One region of the Rhizobium sp. BK212 genome, then DNA from elsewhere that is predicted to be linked to it. Evidence: riboswitches for the same ligand, from Rfam matches in the RefSeq annotation. Region 1 holds a riboswitch; each other region holds the start of a gene.
What was found. A riboswitch is a leader RNA that binds a small molecule or an ion and turns the genes downstream of it on or off. The one in region 1 is predicted to bind cobalamin.
Positions count from the first base shown of each region.

Region 2: another riboswitch for cobalamin. It lies ahead of FHT79_RS06000 (ABC transporter substrate-binding protein); the one in region 1 lies ahead of cobU (bifunctional adenosylcobinamide kinase/adenosylcobinamide-phosphate guanylyltransferase).
Region 3: another riboswitch for cobalamin. It lies ahead of FHT79_RS21495 (CbtB domain-containing protein); the one in region 1 lies ahead of cobU (bifunctional adenosylcobinamide kinase/adenosylcobinamide-phosphate guanylyltransferase).

Region 1 covers NZ_JACIFS010000003.1:13,487-20,686, reverse strand. Annotated here, with positions in the region: gene cobN (cobaltochelatase subunit CobN) at 1-2,561, opposite strand, end outside; gene cobW (cobalamin biosynthesis protein CobW) at 2,566-3,615, opposite strand; gene cobU (bifunctional adenosylcobinamide kinase/adenosylcobinamide-phosphate guanylyltransferase) at 3,620-4,129, opposite strand; cobalamin riboswitch at 4,351-4,747, opposite strand; gene FHT79_RS10065 (chloride channel protein) at 5,006-6,796, shown strand; gene FHT79_RS10060 (adenylate/guanylate cyclase domain-containing protein) at 6,825-7,200, opposite strand, start outside.
Region 2 covers NZ_JACIFS010000002.1:195,373-202,572, reverse strand. Annotated here, with positions in the region: gene FHT79_RS06020 (HWE histidine kinase domain-containing protein) at 1-706, opposite strand, end outside; gene FHT79_RS06015 (AraC family transcriptional regulator) at 815-1,810, opposite strand; gene FHT79_RS06010 (DsrE family protein) at 1,899-2,267, shown strand; gene blh (bifunctional sulfur transferase/dioxygenase Blh) at 2,450-3,730, shown strand; cobalamin riboswitch at 4,005-4,255, shown strand; gene FHT79_RS06000 (ABC transporter substrate-binding protein) at 4,437-5,453, shown strand; partial or broken gene FHT79_RS05995 (iron ABC transporter permease) at 5,450-6,486, shown strand; gene FHT79_RS05990 (ABC transporter ATP-binding protein) at 6,483-7,200, shown strand, end outside.
Region 3 covers NZ_JACIFS010000007.1:21,215-28,414, forward strand. Annotated here, with positions in the region: gene FHT79_RS21475 (sensor histidine kinase) at 1-1,439, opposite strand, end outside; gene FHT79_RS21480 (sulfite oxidase-like oxidoreductase) at 1,736-2,398, shown strand; gene FHT79_RS21485 (hypothetical protein) at 2,383-3,015, opposite strand; gene FHT79_RS21490 (CbtA family protein) at 3,065-3,811, opposite strand; gene FHT79_RS21495 (CbtB domain-containing protein) at 3,925-4,134, opposite strand; adenosylcobalamin (AdoCbl) riboswitch at 4,148-4,290, opposite strand; gene FHT79_RS21500 (histidine phosphatase family protein) at 4,379-4,933, shown strand; gene FHT79_RS21505 (bifunctional diguanylate cyclase/phosphodiesterase) at 5,475-7,046, shown strand; partial or broken gene FHT79_RS21510 (inorganic phosphate transporter) at 7,056-7,200, opposite strand, start outside.

The DNA.
Region 1 (7,200 bases):
TCGGCGGGGCCGCAGGCAAGGATGGAGGGCTTGAGGCGGGTGTCGATTTCGGAGAGTACCGATCTGGTTTGAGACCAGAGGGACGGGCAGTCCATCTCGCCGGAGACGAATTTTGCGGCCAGCAGTTCGATGCGCTCGACGGTGTCTCCATTGGTCCGCCAGGCGGCGTCGAGAATATCGGCGACGATTGCGGGCGTCGGGCGGGTCCAGGCAGTGGCCATGTCGCAATCGAGAGGGTCGAAGATAGAGGCACCCCGCACGACGCCGCTCAATCCAGCATCCGCCGCGATCGCCCGCTGCAGGCTCGCATCCCCGCCCTCACCCAGCCCGCGCGGGACCCGCGCCAGCGCCACGGTCAGATCGGTCAAGAGCCGCCCCTCGGGCGACACGCCGAACACATGCAGCCCGTCGCGGATCTGCATTTCCTTGAGGTCGCAGAGATAGGCGTCGAGCTTCTTCAGCGCCTCACCCTCGCTTTCGCCCTTCGTTATGCCGGCGTCGCGGTCGAGGCCGATATCGGCGACGAGATCGAGAATCTGCCGGCTGAGCAGGCGGATGCGGCGGGGATCGCCGCCGGAGGCCTCATAATATTCGTCGACCAGCGCTTCCAGGTCTTTCAGCGGCCCGTAACTCTCGGCCCGCGTCAAAGGCGGCGTCAGATGATCGATGATGACGGCAGCGCTGCGGCGCTTGGCCTGCGTGCCCTCGCCGGGATCGTTGACGATGAAGGGATAGAGATGCGGCAGCGGCCCGAGGATCGCCTCGGGATAGCAGCTTTCCGACAGCGCCAGCGCCTTGCCCGGCAACCATTCGAGATTGCCATGTTTGCCCATGTGGATGACGGCATGGGCAGCGAATTCGCGGCGCAGGAAAGCGTAGAAGGCGAGGTAGCCGTGCGGCGGCACGAGATCCGGCGAATGATAGCTCTCCTTCGGATCGATATTGTAGCCGCGCGCCGGCTGGATCCCGACGAGCACACCGCCGAACCGGGCAAACGGCAGAGCGAAAGCGCCCCCGCGAAAATACGGATCGTCTTCGGGATCGCCCCAACGGGCTCTCACCTCATCCTGAATCTGATTGGGAAGAGATTCCAGGAAGCCGTTGTAGAGACTCAGGGAAAGCGTCTCTCGGATGATCTTACCGTCATGACCGGAATTGGTCGGTCCTTCCATCAGATGGCGGATCAGCGCATCGCCGTCGGCCGGAATGTCGGCGACCGGATAACCCGCCGCCCGCATAGCCTTCAGCACTTCGATGGTGCCGGCCGGCGTATCGAGGCCGACGCCGTTGCCGAGCCGACCGTCGCGATTCGGATAATTCGCCATAACGAGCGCGATGCGCCGGTCGCCGGCGCAAGCCCTCCGCAGCCGCGCCCAGTTGGCGGCAAGCTCCGCCGTATAGCGCACCCGGCCGGCATCCGGTTCGCTGGCGACGATATTCGTCTCGACAGCCGCATCGTAACGCGCCGCCGTCTTGAAGGAGACAGCCCGCGCCAGCACCCGGCCGTCCACCTCTGGGAGCGCCACATTCATGCCGAGATCGCGCGCCGACAGGCCTTGCGAGGAAGCCGCCCACGCCTCCCTCGAAGAAGCCGACAGGATAGCCTGCAGTACGATCGCCTCATTCGCCTCCAGCACCGTTGGCTGCCGATCCGCACCCGGTGCCGAGACGGCAAAGCCAGTCGTGTTGATGACGACATCGGGCTTCAGTGCCGAAAACACGCTTCCGAGAATGCCTGTCGAAACGGGATCCTTGAGGCTATAGGCAAAGACCGGCAACGGCCGGAGGCCAAGTGCGACCAGCGCCTCGACCAGTGCCTCGATCGGCCCGGTTTCGCCGCTTTGGACGAGGGCGCGGTAGAAGCTGATAGCGACGACGGGGGAAGGTGTGGGTTCGATTCCCATCTTCTCCGTCGAGTTTGAGGTACCCCCCTCTGTCCTGCCGGACAAAGAGGCAGCCACGCGCCAAGACTCCTCCGCAACAACCCGCCGCCACTCCTCAACCCCGATCAACCCTCGCCCCGGCCACCAGATGCCGGCCTTCATCAGTGGCACCGCCGGCGCCGGCTTCTCCATGCCTGCCAGCATCGCCCCGGCATAGTCGAGGAAGGCCCGCGCATTGGCATCGCCACCCTCGATCAGATAGGCCCACAGCGCATTGAGATCGTCGAGATCAACATTGGAGAAAGGGACGAGCCCGGCATCCGGCTTCGCGTCACCCGGCAGCACCGCGATCAATGCACCGGCGCGGGACGCTGCGGCATGCAGCGCTTCCAGCGCATAGTGAAAATAGCTGGCGCCGCCGAGCGCCCGCACGATAATCAGCTTGGCATGCCGCGCCGTGCGCTCGACATAGGTATCGACCGACATCGGATGCTTGAGGCTCATCAGGCTGGCGAGCCGCAACGAATGCTGCCCACCGCGATCGCGACGGGCGGCCGCGATCGCGGCAAGCTCGCTGTCGGCAGCCGACAGGAACAGGATTTCGCCCGGCGTCTGCCCGAGGTCAATCGCCTCCTCGCCGTCGCTGATCGTTCCCTGCTGGGCCAGAAGCAGATGCATTGGTTTATGCCAGCTCTTCGATTGCCGTCCTCACCGCGTCCTGATCCATCTCGTGCAGGCCGATGACGACGAGGCGCGTCGTGCGTTTTTCGCCTGGAGCCCAGGCGCGGTCGAAATAATGATCGATGCGGCTGCCGACAGCCTGGAGCTGCAGGCGCATCGGCTTGCCAGCGATATCGACGAAACCCTTGAGGCGCAGCACGTCATGGGTTGATATGATCGTCTTCAGCTTCTCGACGAAGCCGGCGGGATCGGCAACGGGTCCGAGATCGACGACGAAGCTGTCGAACTCGTCGTGGTCGTGCGGCGCGCCGTCTTCATGCTCCAGCTCATGATGCGACTTGCGATTGGCGACATCGTCCTCGGTGCCGATACCGAGGCCGAGCAGGATGCCGGCCGAGACTTCGCCGTTCTTCGCCTCGATGATCGCGGGCTTGCGCACCGTGCGGGAGGCAACCTCGTCGCGCACCCTGATAAGACCTGCCGCGTCGATCAGGTCGGTCTTGTTGAGCACGATGAGATCGGCGCAGGTGAGCTGATCCTCGAACAGCTCCTCGATCGGGCTTTCGTGATCGAGCGATTCATCCTCGGCGCGGCGCGCATCGACGGCATCATGGTCGTCGGCGAACCGGCCGGCGGCAACGGCGGCGCTATCGACCACCGTGATGACGCCGTCGACGGTCACTTGCGTGCGGATATCGGGCCAGTTGAAAGCGGCGACCAGCGGCTGCGGCAGGGCGAGGCCCGAGGTTTCGATGACGATGTGGTCGGGCCGCTGTTCGCGCTCGAGCAGCTTCGTCATCGTCGGAATGAAATCGTCGGCGACAGTGCAGCAGATGCAACCATTGGTGAGTTCGATGATGTCGTCCTCGGTGCAATTCTCCGCGCCGCAGCCCTTCAGCACGTCACCGTCGACACCGAGATCGCCGAATTCGTTGATGATGAGCGCGATCTTCTTGCCGCCGGCATTGGTGAGCAGGTTGCGGATCATCGTGGTCTTACCGGCGCCGAGGAAGCCGGTGATGACGGTTGCGGGAATTTTCTGCTGGTTCATGAACTTAACCCTTCATTTTCAGCGGCAGGCCTGCCGCGATGAAATAAACTTCGGCGGCCTTCGCCGCGATCGATTGGTGCAGCCGGCCGGCATGATCGCGGAAATCCCGCGCCATGCGATTGTCAGGCACGATGCCGAGGCCGACCTCGTTGGAAACGAAAACGAGCCGCGCCTTCGCGGCGGGCAGGAAATCGGCGAGCGCTGCAAATTCCGCCGGCATGTCGCGCTCCTCCATCATCAGATTGGTGACCCAGAGCGTCAGGCAGTCGATCAGCACGATGCGCCCTTCGCCGTCGATGGCGCCAAGCTTGCCGACGAGATCGAGCGGCTCCTCATGCGTCGTCCAGGACGGACCGCGGTCGGCCTTGTGCTGAGTGATACGCGCCTGCATCTCCTCGTCCCAGGCCCGGCCGGTGGCAAGGTAGTGGCGGTCGAGGCCGGTCGCGGTGACGAGAGCTTCGGCGAAGCGGGATTTGCCAGAGCGCGCGCCGCCGAGGATGAAGATGGTGGTCATGCTCAGACGCTCCTCAGGGAGGGTGCGTAGCCGTGGCTTGTTCCGAGTGCACCTTTTTCGACTGCTGGGGGGACCGAGTATTCGACATAAGCGGCCGAAAGCACTCCTCTTGCAGGGCTGCTTGGAGGCGTCGCGAGCGCCGCACCAGGCCGCGCTGAATTCAATCGTTCAGCCAAGACAACCTCCGTGCTGGCAACGGGCGTAGTGCCCAGGTGTGGGCTTCTGGCCCGGCACGTAATGGCAGGTCTCCTGGCTCGCGGTTATCGGCCGCGATCGGGGCAGACCGGAAACCGGTCGCCCTGATCGTGCCGGCGGATCATCCTCGCCTTCCCGGCTGCATTGGTGAAAAGGTGGACGATTCGTAGATTTAGAGGCGTCCGACCCCGGTTGATCACCATGCATCTCCAGTGGCTTTTCCGGCATATCGCCCATCCCGCCCGCTTGCATGATTGCAAGCCGCCGGCCGGAAAGGCTCGGTGCCGGATGGAAGACCCTGACCGCTCTACAGTCGCGGGGTCGGCTGTGATGAAGGCGCCCGGTTTGGGTCCGCCCCTTCACATTCCCTTTTCATCCGGAAGGGCGCAACACCGATCCGGAACCATCCGTTATGTCAGGATGGTCGGGCGACCATCCGTTGAGGGATGGTTAGGCAAGCCGGGGTGTGAAGTCAACCGGCCTTGACGGCCGGTCAGCTTCCGACCAGATGGCCCAACCCTATCAACACGACTTACTCTACCTAAAATATCGTCATTTATCATAGGCTTACGTCATAAATATTTGTCCCGGGCGCCGGCTTTTCGCCGCAATTGCGTCGCAAGCGGACTGCGCGACCATCTCCGCCCTTGACCGGGCCTCTCCCCGCCTAGTTGTCTAGCCATGCTTATGAAATTGGATCGGCGCCGTTTCCGGGCGCTGCGTGTTTTCTTCGATCCGGGCCGCCTGCGGGCGCTGACCCGCCGCAGCGAGGTCGGCCTGTCACTGGCGGGCGCCGTCGTCGGCATCATCTCGGGTCTCGCCGTCACCGGTATGAGCTACGTCTCGAGCGAGCTGCATCAGCTGGTCTTCGGCATCGCCGATAGCGAGCGGCTGAGCTCATCCGAGATCGAGAACAAGATGCTGCTGCTCACCGCGCCCGTCATCGGCGGCGCCCTGCTCGGCCTGTTGCTCCTGGTGCTGGCGAAACGGCGCAAGAAGCCGATGGTCGACCCGATCGAAGCCAATGCGCTGCATGGCGGCCGTCTATCCTTGACCGACAGCATCATCGTTGCCGTCCAGAACCTGATCTCCAACGGGTTCGGCGCCTCGGTCGGACTGGAGGCCGGCTATACCCAGCTTGCCGCCGGCCTTGCCTCGAAATTCGGCCTGAAGCTGCAGCTTCGCCGCTCCGACCTGCGCATCCTCGTCGGCTGCGGCGCGGCGGGCGCCATCGCCGCAGCCTTCAACGCGCCGCTGACCGGCGCCTTCTATGCCTTCGAGCTGATCATCGGCACCTATACAATCGTGTCGCTGACACCCGTCGTCGTCTCAGCTCTCATTTCCACCCTTGTCGCAAGGCTGCTTGCCGATGGTGATTTCACCATCGATATCGGCAGCTTCGGCTCGGTCGTGCCGGCCGACTATATCCCGGCGCTGCTGCTCGGCGCCTTCTGCGCCGGCATCGGTATCCTGATCATGCAGGGCGTCTCCTTCGTCGAGGAACTGGCGCGCAAGAGTTCGATCGCCCCACCCTTCCGCCCGGCGCTCGGTGGCGTCATCGTCGGGCTCTTGGCGATGATCTCGCCGCAGGTGCTCTCGGCCGGCCACGGCGCGCTGCATCTCAACCTCTCCCGCGAGGTGGCGATCCCGACACTGATCGGTCTCTTCCTGTTGAAATCCCTGGCCTCGGCGATCTCGATCGGCTCCGGCTTCAGGGGCGGCTTGTTCTTCGCCTCGTTGTTCATGGGCGCCCTGCTCGGCAAGCTCTTTGCCTATTGCGGACCCTATTTCGCCGATGCGACGCTGACCCCCGTCATCTATGCCGTGGTCGGCATGAGCTCGCTTGCCGTCGCCGTTATCGGCGGACCGCTGACCATGACGTTCCTGGCGCTCGAAATCACCGGCGATTTCCCGATCACCGCGCTGGTGCTCGCCGCCGTCATCACCTCGTCCCTCGTCGTACGCTCGACCTTCGGCTATTCCTTCGCCACATGGCGTTTCCACCTGCGCGGCGAAAGCATCCGCAGCGCCCACGATGTCGGCTGGATTCGCAACCTGACGGTGGACAAGCTGATGCGCGCCGACGTCAAGACGGCAAAAGCGAGCATCTCCCTGGAAGAATTCAAGCAAGCCTTCCCGATCGGCTCGGTCCAACGCGTCGTCCTCGTCGAGGAGAGCGACAAATATGCGGGCCTCGTGCTGGTGCCGGAGATTTACGCCAATCCGACCGACGCACAGGACGAGGGCAAGACGCTTGCCGATTTCATCCACTACCGCAACGATTTCCTGCAGCCGCAGATGAATGCCAGGCAGGCGGCGGCGATCTTCGACAAGAGCGAAAGCGAAGCTCTCGCCGTCGTCAACAACCTGATCGAACGCAAGGTGATCGGCCAGCTCAGCGAAAGCTATACGCTACGCCGCTACAGCGAGGAACTCGACCGCCGCCGCCGCGAGGTCTCAGGCGAGATTTAAGCGTCGTCGCGCCGACCGGATCGTCGTTTCAGGATACCATGTCGGCGAGCTTGAACACGTTTACCGCTTTCGAAACCCCGCGCAATTCGAAAGATCCCAGACAGTCGTTGGCGACGGCACAGGTGACGGCGAAGCTTTCCGACATCAGAAGGTGATGTCCGAGCGTGCCGCAGAGTTTTTCAAGCCGCGAAGCCTCGTTGACGGCGCTGCCGATAACCGTGAAATCAAGCCTGCCGCGTGCGCCGATATTTCCGTAGAAGACCTCGCCGAGATGCAGCACGACATCGACGCCGATGTCAGGACCTCCATCATTCCTCCGCTGACCATTCAGCACCTTGTTGGCTTCTAGAATATTCCTTGCGGAAGCCAGTGCGGCCATGCAGGCCTTTTGCGGGTCTTCAGCA
Region 2 (7,200 bases), on a different contig from region 1:
TCGCCTCGTCGATCACCGCCTGGATCGCCGGAATGTCCTCGGGAAACAAATAGGCCTCCTGCCAGGCGACAGTCGGATTGGCGGTGTCGGCAAGAACGTTGCGACCGTCGAGCTGCTGCATCTCCTTCCAGTCGGCGCTCATGCGATAGACGATATCGGTCGTGGCCGTGGTGAACGCCCTGAACCGCTCTTCGCTCTCGCGCAGCCGGCGCTGGGCAAGGACGCTTTTCGTCGTTTCGACGACGATCGCGATGACGCCCGCGGGTTTGCCGCTTTCGTCGAGGACGGGCGAATAGTCGAGGTTCATCCAGGCCGGAGCCGGGCTGCCGTGGCGCAACAGCGTCAGTTCCTGGTTTTCGTAGGCGAGCGTTTTACCGGACAGCCCGACTTTCATGACATTGTCGTTGAAGTCGGCAATTTCGCTCCAGCCCTCGCGGACCTTCGAACCGAGAAGATCCGGATGGCGGCTACCGGCGAAGACGGAATAGGCGTCGTTATAGATCATCACGCCGTCCTCGCCCCAGAGAAGAACGATGGGCACGGGTGAAAGCAGGAGCATATTGGTGGCCGTCTTCAGACTTTGCGGCCAGAGGTCGAGAGGACCGAGCGGCGTCTTGCTCCAGTCGCGGGTCTGGATCAGTCGGCCAGTTTCCCCGCCACCGACAGGAAAGCGAGTTGTGAGTGGCTGAGGGGATTCGGAATCCAAGGCGCGCTCCCGATTTTGATGGTGCTTCTAATTAGCGCATCCTTTGATTTTTTCCACCCATGAGTGTTGCGGCTTCCTCATGCCAACCTTGTCCGAGCCGATCCCACTCTAGGCCCGCGCCATCGCCCGCCACGTCGCCGGCGGGGTGGCGAAGGCGCGGGAGAAGGCGCGATTGAAGGCGGCTTCGGTGGCGTAGCCGGCGTCGTAGGCGATTGTTGCGATCGGCTGACCTGAGGTGGCGAGGGCGACACTTGCGAGGTAGAGCCGCCAGTCCCTGATATAGCGGATGGGCGAGGTCGAGAGCATCGCCTGGAAGCGGTCGGCGAGGGCGCTGCGCGACAGGCCGGAGGCTGAGGCGAGGTCCTCCAGCGACCAGTCGCGTCTGGGATCGTCGTGAATGAGGGAGAGACAGCGCGACAGCGCGGGGTCGGCAAGGGCTGCCAGCCAGCCGACCGAGCGCGGTTCGGCCATCATGATCTGATGGCGCAGGATCTCGATGAAGACGATTTCAGTCAGCCGCGGCAGCATGGAAACTCCGCCGGCGCGCGGCCTGTCGACCTCCTCGATCATCTGGCGGATGGTGGCGCGCAACCAGTCGCCGTCATTGACGGCCCGTGTCCTGACATGGATCATTTTCGGCAGCGCCTGGCGCAGCGGCGCAAAGCTCAAGCCGTCCCATTGCAGATAGCCGCAGAGCAGCCGCACCCTTTGCGCCGCCTCGCCATAGCGCAGCACGGGAATCTCACGCCAGGGCTTCTGCGGCAGGTCGCGCGTCGGCAGCACCAGCATGCCGTCCCTTCCGGCGCCGAGCTGATGTCCGGTGCCGAAGGGGAAGACCAGCACGTCTCCGGCCTCCAGATCGGTCTCTTCCCCTTCCGTCTTCAGCCAGCAGCTGCCGGCCACGACGATGTGAAAAGGCATCGTGCCCGAAGCCTTGGCCGAGAGGTTTGCTAAGGCCGGCGCGGCATCCGTCTGCCAGTCGCCCGTCGGCATGAAGCAGAACTGCAGCGATCCCGACAGGCGGATCGTCGAAAGCAGCGCCGACAACACGTCGTCGCGCACGACACCCGCAACGCCTGGATTTTCGGACAAGGCTTCACGCATCCCGGCCAAATACGCGCCCCGCGCACCCTCCTATGGTGTTCTCGCTCACTCGTGGTGAGCGTTCATTTCAATTCACTGGGAGAATACTATGCAAACTCAAAGCGACAAACTGGTCGTGCTCATCACCAAGGGCATCGAATCCGAACTGTCCTCCGTCGCCTTCACCATTGCCAATGGCGGCATCACCGCCGGGCTGAAGGTCTCGGTGTTCCTCACCAGCACCGGGATCGATCTGGTGCGCAAGGGTGGCCAGCGCATGACACAGGTGCCGCCGCTTGATCCGCTGTCGATGCTGATCGAGAATTTCCAGCAGCGCGGCGGCACGATCTGGGCCTGCCCGCCCTGCGTGACCTCGCGCGGTTACACGCAGGAGGACATGCTCGACGGTGTCGTCATCGTCGGCGCCAGCGCCATGCATGCCGAGATCAAGGAGGGCGCTGCGACGCTGTCGTTTTGACCGGAGGAGCCGGGCCGGGCGGAAGTATGAGGAGCCTCTCCCGCCGGTTTCGTCAGGCTTTGCGGGCCGGCGGCAAGCTCGGGGATGCGACAAGTGGTCTATTCTTGCGCTCGGCAATATACTTGTGAGATTGTGTCGATATACATGCGATAATGCCTGATGAGGGCAGCGCGGGGGCTTCGATGACATCCGTGAGGGTCAATGAGCTGATATCGGTGACGGGGCAGCCCGGCGCCGCGGACTTTGGTGCTTTCGCGGCAGACGGCTTTGCCGCCGTCATCAATGCCCGGCCGGATGGCGAGGAGCCGGGGCAACCCGGTAATGCAGCGGAGAAGGCTTCAGCCGCCGCCGCCGGGCTCGCCTACAGCTTCGTGCCGGTGAAGGGGGCCGAGATTACCGAGGCCGATATCCGCGCCTTTCAGGCGGCGATAGCTGAGGCGAAGGGGCCGGTCGTCGCCCATTGCAAGAGCGGCATACGGGCGCTGACGCTTTATGCGCTGGGCGAGGCGCTGGACGGGCGGATGAAGTCCGGGGATGTCGAGGCCTTTGGTCAAGGCCTCGGCTTCGATCTTGCCGGCGCGCGGCGCTGGCTGGAGAAGCGGGCAGGGCAGGTACCTCATGTGAAGGCCTTCTTCGAGCCCCGCACCTGCAGTGTGCAATATGTCGTTTCCGACCCGGCGACGAAACGCTGCGCCATCATTGACCCGGTGCTCGATTTCGACGAGATGTCGGGGGCGACGGGCACGGCCAATGCCGACGCCATCCTCGCCCATATCGAGAGCGAAGGGCTGACGGTCGAGTGGATCCTCGACACGCATCCGCATGCCGATCATTTCTCCGCTGCGTATTACCTCAAGGGAAAGACCGGTGCGCCGACGGCGATCGGCGCCCATGTCACCGACGTGCAGGCGCTCTGGAAGGAGATCTACAATTGGCCGGCGCTCGCGACCGACGGCTCGCAATGGGACCGGCTGTTTGCCGATGGCGAGACGTTCGAGATCGGCACGCTCAAGGCCCGCGTGATGTTTTCGCCCGGGCACACCCTCGCCTCGATCACCTATGTGATCGGCGACGCCGCCTTCGTGCACGATACGGTGTTCACGCCGGATTCCGGCACCGCCCGCACGGATTTCCCGGGCGGCAGCGCCAGCGCCCTCTGGCACACGATCCAGGCGATCCTGTCGCTGCCCGAGGAGACCCGGCTGTTTTCCGGTCACGACTATCAGCCGGGTGGCCGCCACCCGCGCTGGGAAAGCACGGTTGCCGCCCAGAAGCGCGCCAATCCGCATATATCGGGCATCGACGAGGCCGGCTTTGTGGCGCTGCGCCAGGCGCGCGACCGCACGCTGCCGAAGCCGAAGCTGATGCTGCACGCGCTGCAGGTCAATATCCGCGGCGGGCGGCTGCCCGAGCCGGAGGAGAACGGCCGGCGGTATCTGAAGATTCCGCTGGATGCGTTGTGACGGGGCGGCCCTGGCAACCGCCGCATCGTTCAAAGCGTGCTTCCTATAGCAGCCCCGGCGAAGTCATCCCCACCAATAGCAGCCGGCACCCATGTTCCCCGACTGCTTCATAGGCAAGGCAGTTTATCGCAAGGAAGCGCTTTTCGCCGCAATATCAACCGACCGCCACCGGCAGTTTGCGCACCGAACGGCGGCGCGCAGCCATGCGCGCGATATATTTATCCGCCGGTGGTGCGGCGCCCTCTGAATAATCATTGACGGCGCGCGGGCAGGCGACGTAACTGGGGGAGACGGTTCCCTGAAGATGACTCCAAGGGGATTAATAGGGAACACGGTGAGGACGACCCAGTAGGGACCGAGACCGTGGCTGCCCCCGCAACTGTAAGCGGATTGTCGATCTCGGGGTTGATCGCGGAGCGATCATGCCCTTGGCCTAAAGGCCACGCCACTGCGGATATCGCGGGAAGGCGGATGAAAGACGGATATCCGCAAGCCAGGAGACCTGCCGTCAATCGCGATCCAATCAACCGGGCGGGGATGCCCGGACAAGGAACAGACATGATTGTCCTTCTGAACCTTCGCCTGATATCGGCATGCATCCGTCTCGATTGGGCCTCCCGCGGCTAGTCTACGCGTCAGCGTGACTTCAGCGTTGCGTATATGCGCGCGGCGCGGCCGTGCCTGTTTTCCCATCATCGAGGTTTTCATGCGTCAATTTCTCGCCATCATGACATTTACCTTCGGGCTGGCCGGCCTTGCGGCACCAAGCTTGGCCGCGACCCAATATCCCCTGACCGTCAGCAATTGCGGCCAGCAGGTGACGTTCCAGAAGGCGCCCGCCAGGATCGTTTCGATCGGCCAGGGCATGACTGAAATTCTGTTCTCGCTCGGCCTTGCCGACAAGATCGCCGGAACCGCCGTCTGGGTTGGCCCTGTCCTGCCGCAATATGCCGAGGCCAACAGCAAGATAAAACGCCTCGCCGACAACGATCCGAGCTTCGAATCCGTCGTCGGGCAGGAGCCCGACCTCGTGGCGGCCGAGTTCGAATGGCATGTCGGCGCGCAGGGCTCCGTCGGCAAGCGGGAGCAGTTCAAGGATCTCGGGATCAATAGTTATCTCGCGCCGGCCGATTGCGTCGCCAAGGTCAACACCGATGGCGGCGACGGTGTGCGTGGGGAGCTGTTCACGATGGACCTGATCTACCGGGAAATCGCTGAACTCTCGGAGATCTTCGACGTCAAGGAGCGCGGCGATGCGCTGATTTCCAAGCTGAGGAAGCGCGAGGCGGATGCCGTGGCGTCGATATCGGGCGCGACGGGCAAGAGCCTGCCGGTCGTCTTCTGGTTTTCCAGCAAGGAGGTCAACGGCGACGCCTTCATTGCCGGCAAGAACAGCGCGCCTGCCTATATCCTCAAGACGATCGGCGCGAAGAACGTCGTGACAACCGAAGAGGAATGGCCGCTGGTCGGCTGGGAAACTATCGCCCAGGCGAACCCGGCGGTGATCGTGCTGGCGACCATGGACCGTCGCCGTTATGCGGCCGACGATCCCAAGGTCAAGCTCGACTTTCTCGAGAACGACCCTGTGACCAGGGAACTCGATGCCGTCAGGAACAGGCACTTCGTGATGATGGATGCGCAGTCGATGAACCCGACGATCCGCACGATCGACGGCATCGAGACATTGGCGAAGGGCATCAAGTCCTTCGGCCTGGCACAGTGAAGACAGTATCGCTCAGGCAGCAGGGATGGTGGGCGCTCGCCGCGCTCACCATTGCCGCGCTTCTCCTTCTTGGACTGATGATCAGTCTCGCCGTTTCCATCGGCGAGATTGCCATCCCGCTTGCGACGACGGCTGAGGCGGTTTCGAACCGCCTGTTCGGAACCGATTTCGAGCTCAGCCGCATCCACCAGGGCATCGTCTGGGATTATCGGCTGAGCCGCGCCCTGGTCGCGGCCAGCGCCGGCGCGTCGCTCTCGCTCTGCGGCGCCATCCTGCAGGCGCTGCTGCGCAATCCGCTGGCCGAACCCTATGTGCTCGGCATCTCCGCCGGCGCCTCGACGGGAGCGGTCTGCGTGATGATTCTCGGCTTCGGCTACGGTATTCTCGGCCTGTCGAGCGGGGCCTTCATCGGCGCAGTCATGGCCTTTTTGCTGGTCGGCTTCCTGGCGACGGGTGCGGGGGAAACCGGCGAACGCATCATACTGTGTGGCGTCGCCGGTTCGCAGCTCTTCAACGCGCTCACCTCCTACATCGTGACGACATCGGCGAATGCCGAGCAGGCGCGCGGCATCCTGTTCTGGCTTCTGGGGTCGCTCAGCGGCGTACGCTGGCCGGATGTCTACCTTTCGGTGCCGATCGCGCTTGCCGGCTTCATCGTCTGCATGGCCCATGTGCGGGCGCTCGATGCCTTTGCGTTCGGCACGGACGCCGCCGCCTCTCTCGGCATTGCCGTGCGCCGCGTCCAGATCGTGCTGTTCGCCTTGACGGCGGCGATGACGGCAAGCGTCGTCAGCATGGTGGGCTCGATCGGTTTCGTCGGCCTCGTCATACCTCATGCCGCCCGCTTTCTCGTCGGGCCGGCCCGCGGTTGCTGCCGGCGACGGCGCTCGGCGGCGCCATCTACATGGTCGGCGCCGATATCCTTTCGCGCATCATCATACCACAGCAAATCCTGCCGATCGGTGTCGTCACCGCGCTCTTCGGCGCGCCGGCCTTCGCCGTCATCCTCTATCGCGTACGAGGGAATGCATGAGCATCAGCGTCGACGAGGTGAGCTTTGCCGCCGGCGACAACGTCATCGTCAACGGCGTCAGCCTGACGGTGAAAGAGGGCAAGGTGCTCGGGTTGCTCGGGCCGAACGGTTCCGGCAAGTCGAGCCTTCTCAGATTGATCTGCCGGCTGCGCAAGGTTCGCAGCGGTGTCATCAGGCTCGGCGAGGACGACATTTCCTCGCTGTCGCGTGCAGCCCTTGCGCGTCGCGTTGCCTTCGTCGAGCAGCAGTCGACGACCGATACGCAGTTGACCGTGCGCGACGTGGTGCGGCTCGGCCGCACGCCGCATCTCGGGCTGTTGACGTCCTGGGGCGCCGAAGACGATGCTGCCGTCGACCAGGCGCTGTCGCGGACGGGCATGCGGGAGAGGGCAGGCCAGCTCTGGCAGACACTGTCGGGCGGCGAGCGCCAGCGCGTCCATATTGCGAGATCGCTGGCGCAGACGCCGAGCGAACTGCTGCTCGACGAGCCGACCAACCATCTCGATATCCAGCACCAGCTCGACATTCTCTCGCTGATCTCGAAGCTCGGTATCACCTGTATCGTCGCGCTGCACGATCTCAACCTGGCGGCAATGTTCTGCGACAGCCTGGCGGTACTTCAAAAGGGCGAAGTCATCGCCTCGGGCGCGCCGGAGTATGTGCTGACGGAGGAGATGATCGGCCGGGTCTTCGGCGTTCGCGCCCATGTCCAGA
Region 3 (7,200 bases), on a different contig from region 1:
GCGCGCACGACGGGTGGACGTGGGCCTAGATCGAGCAGGAGTTCGGCATCCGCCGCCTTCAGCCGCCAGGCGATGATCTCGAGCGTGTCATGCATCGCCTCGTCGAGAGAAACCGAGCCGAGCTTCTCGTTCGGTTTGCGGGCGAAGTTGCGCAGGTGCCGGCTGATCGCGGCCATGCGGTCAATGAGCCCGCCGATACGCCGGATATTGTCCCGCGCCTCCTCCGTCCGGCCCCGATCGATGAGAACGGAGGCGCTGTCCGTATAGGTCTTCGCCGCGGCGAGCGGCTGGTTGAACTCGTGCGAAAGAGCGGCCGACATCTGTCCGAGGCCGGCGAGCTTTCCGGCCTGGATCAGATCGGCCTGTGTCTGGCGGAGTTGTTGCTCGGTCAGGCGCCGCTCGGCGATCTCTTCTTCAATGCGGCTGTTGACGCGGGCAAGATCGGCTGTGCGTTCCTCGACGCGCCGCTCCAGCTCGTTGCGGGCGTCGGCCTGCATCTGCATGCGCTCGGCAAGCCGCGCCCGCCGCTGGCGAATGACCGCGACCGCGAGCCCGGCAATGCAGAGGATGAGAAAGACCGCCGCAAGCGCGGTGCGCGCCTGGGCGCGGATGGAACTCGTCTCCATCAGCACGTTCACGGTCCAGTCCTCGGCCGGCATGTAGTGCGAGAGCACCAGATATTCGCTCGAGCCGCGCTCGCCGGCGAGCGTCATCAACTCATGCGGCTCGAAGCGCTGACGCGTCACCGGCAACGCCGTCAGCCTGGCATTGGCATACCGCCGCGACGCTTCCGTGCGTGCGATGCGATCGGCCGTCAGCGGCAGGATAGCGCCATAGAGCCATTCGGGGCTGCCGGACATGAAGATGATGCCCTCCGGATCGGAGACGAAGATCTTGTATTCGCCGCCGCCCCAGGAGGATTCGATCATGTCGATATCGACTTTGAAAACGATGACGCCCCGAATATCCGCGCCGGTCCGGATCGGCGCGGCAAAATAATAGCCGCGCTTCAGCGAGGTGGTGCCGAGCGCGTAGAACCTTGCCTGCCGGCCTGCGATCGCATCCTGAAAATAGGGCCGGTAGCTGAAATTCTGTCCGACGAAGCTTCCCGGTCCGTCGTAATTGCTCGCCGCGATCGTTTCGCCATCCGGTTTGACCACATAGATGTCGGAGGATTTCAGCAGCCCGTTGATCTCCTTGAGATAGAGATTGGCGGCATCGCGTAGCGCCGCATCCTCAGGCGCGCTCACCAGTTCCTTGATGTCGTCGTGATCGGCAATCAGCGCCGGCAGCGCCTCGTAGCGGTTGAGGTGGCCGCTGAGCGCCGACACGGCAAGGCGCAGCGCCGTTCCTGCCTGCGCCGAGGCTTCCCCCATATAAGCGCGTGTCGCAATCGCGCTTCCATAGGTGAAGAAGGCGAAGATGATCAGCGGCACCACGAGCAACGCCGCTATCGCACGATATCTCGAAGACAGATCCGGCTCCTCCCCTTTCTGCCTCCACTCCCCAGCAAGGCATACCCAACAACGCCAAGTCTAGCGCATCGGCCCGAAAATCGGAATCGATTTTCAGAAAGCACGACGCGTAGATTCAAAATGCTAGAGCGTCCTTTGTGCGTCCGAAAGGACGTACAAAGGACGCTCTAATAACCCCGGCAAGGTTTTCCAAGGGCCTGCCGAAACTTGACACTTAACGAGCGCGGATATCCTATTGCTGCATCGCAAGGAAGCCCATCATGAGCGACGATCAGACCCCCGCCGACAGCAAGCTCACCACATCCAAGCGTCGCTGGGCGGCCGAGGGCAAGTTCCTGACCGGCCGCATCAGCCGACCTGAAACCGAGCGTTTGCCGCCCGGCCAGCACCTCGTCAAAAACTGGCCGGTGCTCGATCTCGGCCAGCAGCCTGTTGTCTCCACAGAGACTTGGCGGCTCGACGTGCGCGGCCTCGTCGAAACACCGCTCACCCTCACCTGGGCCGCCTTCCAGGCGATCGAGCAGAACACCAGGATGAGCGATATTCACTGCGTCACCACATGGTCGCGCTACGACAACAAATGGAAGGGCGTTTCGACGCGCGATCTTCTCGACCTCGCCATGCCGAAACCCGAAGCTGGTTACGTCATGCTGACGAGTTATGACGGCTATACCACCAACCTGCCGCTCGCCGATTTCGCCGCCGAGGATGCGATCCTTGCCACCGCCTGGGAAAGCCTGCCGCTGACGCCGGAACACGGCGGCCCGATGCGCCTGGTCGTGCCGCATCTCTATTTCTGGAAGAGCGCCAAATGGCTGCGCCGCATCGAGCTGATGCCCGACGACGAAGCCGGCTTCTGGGAAAAGAACGGCTACCATATCTACGGCGATCCATGGCGCGAGCAGCGCTATTCCGACGATTGAGCCTTCGGCCGCAGGAAGTGGCGAAGCCCAAAAAAACCAAGGCCGAACAATGCAGCGAGCCCGGTCAGCGACGCCATGCTGGCTGGATGAAGTGGCACCTTGCCCCAGTGTGGCTTGATGACATCGGCGGTGTTGAAGGCCTCGCCGCTGAACCGGCAGGTGACGAGCGCAAGGCCGCGCCGCGTCATGTCGGCGTCGACGGCGGAAATGATTTCATTCGCGGCAGCCCTCTCTTGCGGCATCTCGCGCATCGACAGCAAGACCGCCTTGGCCGCCGCGAGATAGGCATGGGCGCATTCGTTGAACGGGCTTTCCTCGTCCGTCACGCTGCCCGGCACCCGGCCCCAGAGACAATAGGAATACTGGATCTCGGCATAGTTCAGGACGCGGCGGAACGGCTCGTTGGTATCGACGGCACGGGAAGCAAGGTCGATGATCCCACTGCGATAGTCTGCAATCACCGCCATCTCGCCATGGGAAATTTCCGGAATATCCAGTCCGGTATGGCTGCCGCCGCCGCTAGGGCTATGGGCAAGAGCGCTTCCAGCAACCACACAAAAAAAGACGGCGGTGGCTAACGCCGTCGACACGAGTGGTATGGTTCTGCTGCTTGTCATGGCCGCCCGAAAAGTTCAGGGCGCCGGCAAGCGGTGCCCTTCGATGCGTTCAGTGAAATGCCGTTGCCGGCCGGCCGCGTTGACCGTCCTTAACGGCAAGCCGCTTTTCCGCCAGCACTCCGAAGGTAAGGCCCAAGGTTGTCCAGAGGATCACATGCATGCCGAGCGAAGTCGTGCGGAACCGCCAGAGGACCATCGCCGAGAAGTTCTCCGGCACCTCGTTGATCGGCGGCAGCAGATAGAGCACGACGCCGATGAAGACGAGATAAGCGATGCCGGCGATGATCGCGCCATTCCAGAGACCGAAACGCTCCGCGAGGCGGCGCGACAGCGCCACCGCGGCAATCAGCGCGGCGAGCGAGACGACGATCATCAGGAAGAACAGTTCGGTCCTGACGCCGATCGTATCGGGATTGCCGACCGCCGGCGGGTTGGCCGGATACTTGATACCGGGAACGAGGACGATCGCCACGAAGGCGGCAATGGCGATGACGGCCGAGGTGCCGCGCGCCGAAAGGCTGCTGAAACGGCCGTGCACGAAAGCGAAGGCGAGAGCGAAGAGCCCGCCAACGGCAACGCTGTAGGCCATGACGCCGGTGAAAAGGCCGAGACCGGCCTGCGTGGCGCGGCTGACGATTTCAGGTTCGGCAGCTTCACCGGCCGCCTGGGCAGTCGCCTCCTCGAAGGCGATCGCCGCATCGACCAGCGGCTCGCCGAAGATATGCGCAAAAGCGAAAACGAGGATGCCAGCAATCAGGCCCGCGAGCATGCCGCGAAGCAGAAGATTTCCAACCATGTCAGGAACTCCCCTAAAGCATGTCGCGCAAAAGTGCGCAGCGGTTTTGCGATAACGACATGCGAAAACAAAGACCTAAAGTGAGGCGCGAATCTGAAAGATCGCGACGCGCTCTAGTGGCAGGGAAAGCCGAGGAGATGACGGCCGTCATGCACGAATTCGTGCACATACATCCCGTTGAACAGCGCCATCGCGCCTTCCTCGGTGCCGACAAAATAGAGAACGATGAGCATCAGCAGGCCACCGAAGATCGCCCATGGCAGGATCTCTCCCAGGGGGATCGGCGCCGGTGCCGCGACGGGCGCAAAAGTGGTGTCAGACATGTATTCCTCCGGGAATGACGCGTTCAGTCGAAAGAGTGCTTGTGCAGTAGGGTCTGACTTCCAGCGCGAAGAGCTTTCGACACGCTGGTCACAGTGGCGCGACCGCGCCGGATTTCCACCGGCTTCCAAACCCGCAACAGCACGGTTATATCTGCACGCCGAAGAGACTGTCAACGAAACTTCACAAGTCGGCCAAGGGCCGTCCTGCGGCGCCATAGCCGCACTCCCGGAGATCAGAACGACCGTGAATACGCGCCTCACCTGGATCTGCCACGGCGCGACGATGGCGAGCCGCAAGGCCCTGTTCCCGCTCGACGAACCGCTGGAAGGCAAGGCGGCGGAAGAAGCCGGCAGGATGGCCGCCCTGCCCCACGCCGATCGCGTTGCCACGAGCCCCGCTTTGCGCGCCCGCCAGACTGTTGACGCGCTCCGCCTCCAAGCCCGGATCGATCCGGCGCTTCGCGACTGCGACCATGGCCGCTGGGCCGGCAGATCGATCGCCGCGATAGAGGCGGAAGAGCCTGAGAACCTCATGGCCTGGATGAGCGATCCGGAAGCGGCCCCGCATGGCGGCGAGAGCCTTCTTGATTTGAGAACACGCGTCGCCGACTGGATGGAGAGCGAATCCGCCCTCGGCGGCCATGTGATCGCCGTCAGTCACGCAGCCGTCATCCGGGCGGCGGTCGCCCATGTGCTTCAGGCGCCGCTCTCCTCTTTCTGGCTGAGCGACATCGAGCCGCTCGCCGTCATTCGCATGACCAGCAATGGACGGCGCTGGTCTCTGCGCTTCCAGCATTAGAGCGCCGTGCGTCCTTTCGGACGCACAAGGACGCTCTAACACTTTCAGTCCTCGCATCGGTCCGAAAATCGATTCCGATTTTCGGACCGATGCTTTAGCGAGTCCTGATCTTATCCAGCCTTACACAAGCAAATCGCGTCATCTCTGTTGAACCCGGTTTCGCGGGGACTACTTCCTTATCCCAAGGAGATGGAAGAATGACATATGATTGGAGTGGGGAGCGCACGCGGCGCCTGCGTTTGATGCGTGTCGCCACAGTCACAGTTCTGGTCGGTCTCATCGTCAGCGTCCCGCTGCTGATCGTCACCGCCTGAAGCACGAAAAAGGGCGAGCGATGCCATGGCACGCTCGCCTTCGTTTTTTTCCGCGCCCGCCATTCTGCCAACCACGACAAGGGTTCGCTCGGCGTTTTCCTCTGGCGCCCACGGTCCCTCGACGGCACATCAGGAGGCTGCCGCCTCCGATAATTCGCCTTCTGGTTTCAACGAACATTTCAGACTTTCGTGCTATTTCCGCGAAGGGTGGAGATGGAGAAGGCGCAGTGCCGGTATTTTTCCAGAGCAGGGCCGGAAGGCAATGTGTTTCGATCGTCGGGTTCGGGATTACTCTCTGGCTCCTCTGCACCCTGTTGCAGCTTGACGACAGCCTTGTCTTCTTCATGACCGGTTTCGGCGAGTACGGCGCCGACAAGCTCGTTCTGGCGCTCGGCATCGCCGGCGCCATGAGCTTCATCTATTCGGTGCTGCGCATCGCCGACCTGCGCAAGGAAACGGAACTGCGCGCCATCGCCCAGGCAAAGGCCGATTGGACCGCAACCCACGACCATCTCACCAAACTGCCGAACCGCTACGCCTTCGAGCGTAAGATCCTCTCGCGGCCGATCAAGGACGATGAGGCCGAGATCGAGGAGTGGGATCGCAACGTCACCCTCTTCTCCGTCGACCTCGACGGCTTCAAGAAAGTCAACGATCTCGTGGGCCACAAGGGCGGCGACGTCCTGTTGATCGAGGTTGCCAGACGCATCTGTGCACTCGGCAATGCCGATTGCGTCTATCGCTTCGGCGGCGACGAATTCATCGTCGTCGCCTTCGCTCTGACGGCGCAGCGCGAGGAGCGTTTTGCCAAGCTGCTGATCCAGGCGGTCACCCGGCCGATCCATATCGATGGCTTTGCCGTCGAGGTCGGCGCCAGCGTCGGCTACGACCGCTGGGCCGAGGGAGCAGAACCACTGGAAGACGCCGCCCACCGTGCCGACCTCGCCATGTATGAGGCGAAATCACGCGGACCGAACCACTATTTCGTCTTCGAACCTTCGATGCAGGACAAGGTGACCGAACGCGCCGCACTGGAAACCAGGCTGCGCGCCGCGATCTCCAACAAGGCGATCAAACCCTTCTACCAGCCGCTGATCGATCTGAAGAACGGCCAGCTCTGCGGCTTCGAGGCGCTGGCGCGCTGGATCGGCGACGATGGCGTCAACATCCCGCCACCTGTTTTCATCGGCATCGCCGAGGAAACCGGCATGATCACCGCATTGTTCGAGGATCTTCTCGCCCAGGCCTGCAGCGACGCACTCACCTGGCCGGAGCATGTGATGTTGTCGTTCAACGTCTCGCCGGTGCAGATGGAAGACAGGCTGCTGACCTCCCGCATCCTCAAGGTGCTTTCGGCGAGCCGGTTGCCGCCGCAGCGCCTGGAAGTGGAGATCACCGAAAACGCGCTGATCCAGGATCCCGCCATCGCCGCCCTCATTCTCGACGAACTGCACGCGGCCGGCATCCAGATCGCGCTCGACGATTTCGGCACCGGCTATTCGAGCCTTGCCCAGCTCGCCCGTTATCGTTTCGACAAGATCAAGATCGACAAAAGCTTCATCGCCACCTGTCGCGACGACGAACGCCAGGAAAAGATCGTCCGCGCCATGCTCGGCCTCGGCCGGAGCCTCAACATCAAGACGACCGCGGAAGGCGTCGAGGAGCATGGGCAGCTCGCCTTCCTGCTGCAGCTCGGCTGCGACATCGGCCAGGGCTATCTCTTCGGCAAGGCGATGCCCGCCGCCGAGGCGGGCATCTTCATCAGCGATCGCAATGCCAGTCTGGCCTCGACGGCCTGACGGGACGTCTTAAAACACCTGGCGCAGGATCACGAAGAGCACGAAGGCGATCGCAATCGAGGCCGGCAGCGTCAGCACCCAGGCCATCAGCATGTTGCGCACGGTCGACCATTGCAGGCCGAAACCGTTCGCCGCCATGGTGCCGGCGACGCCT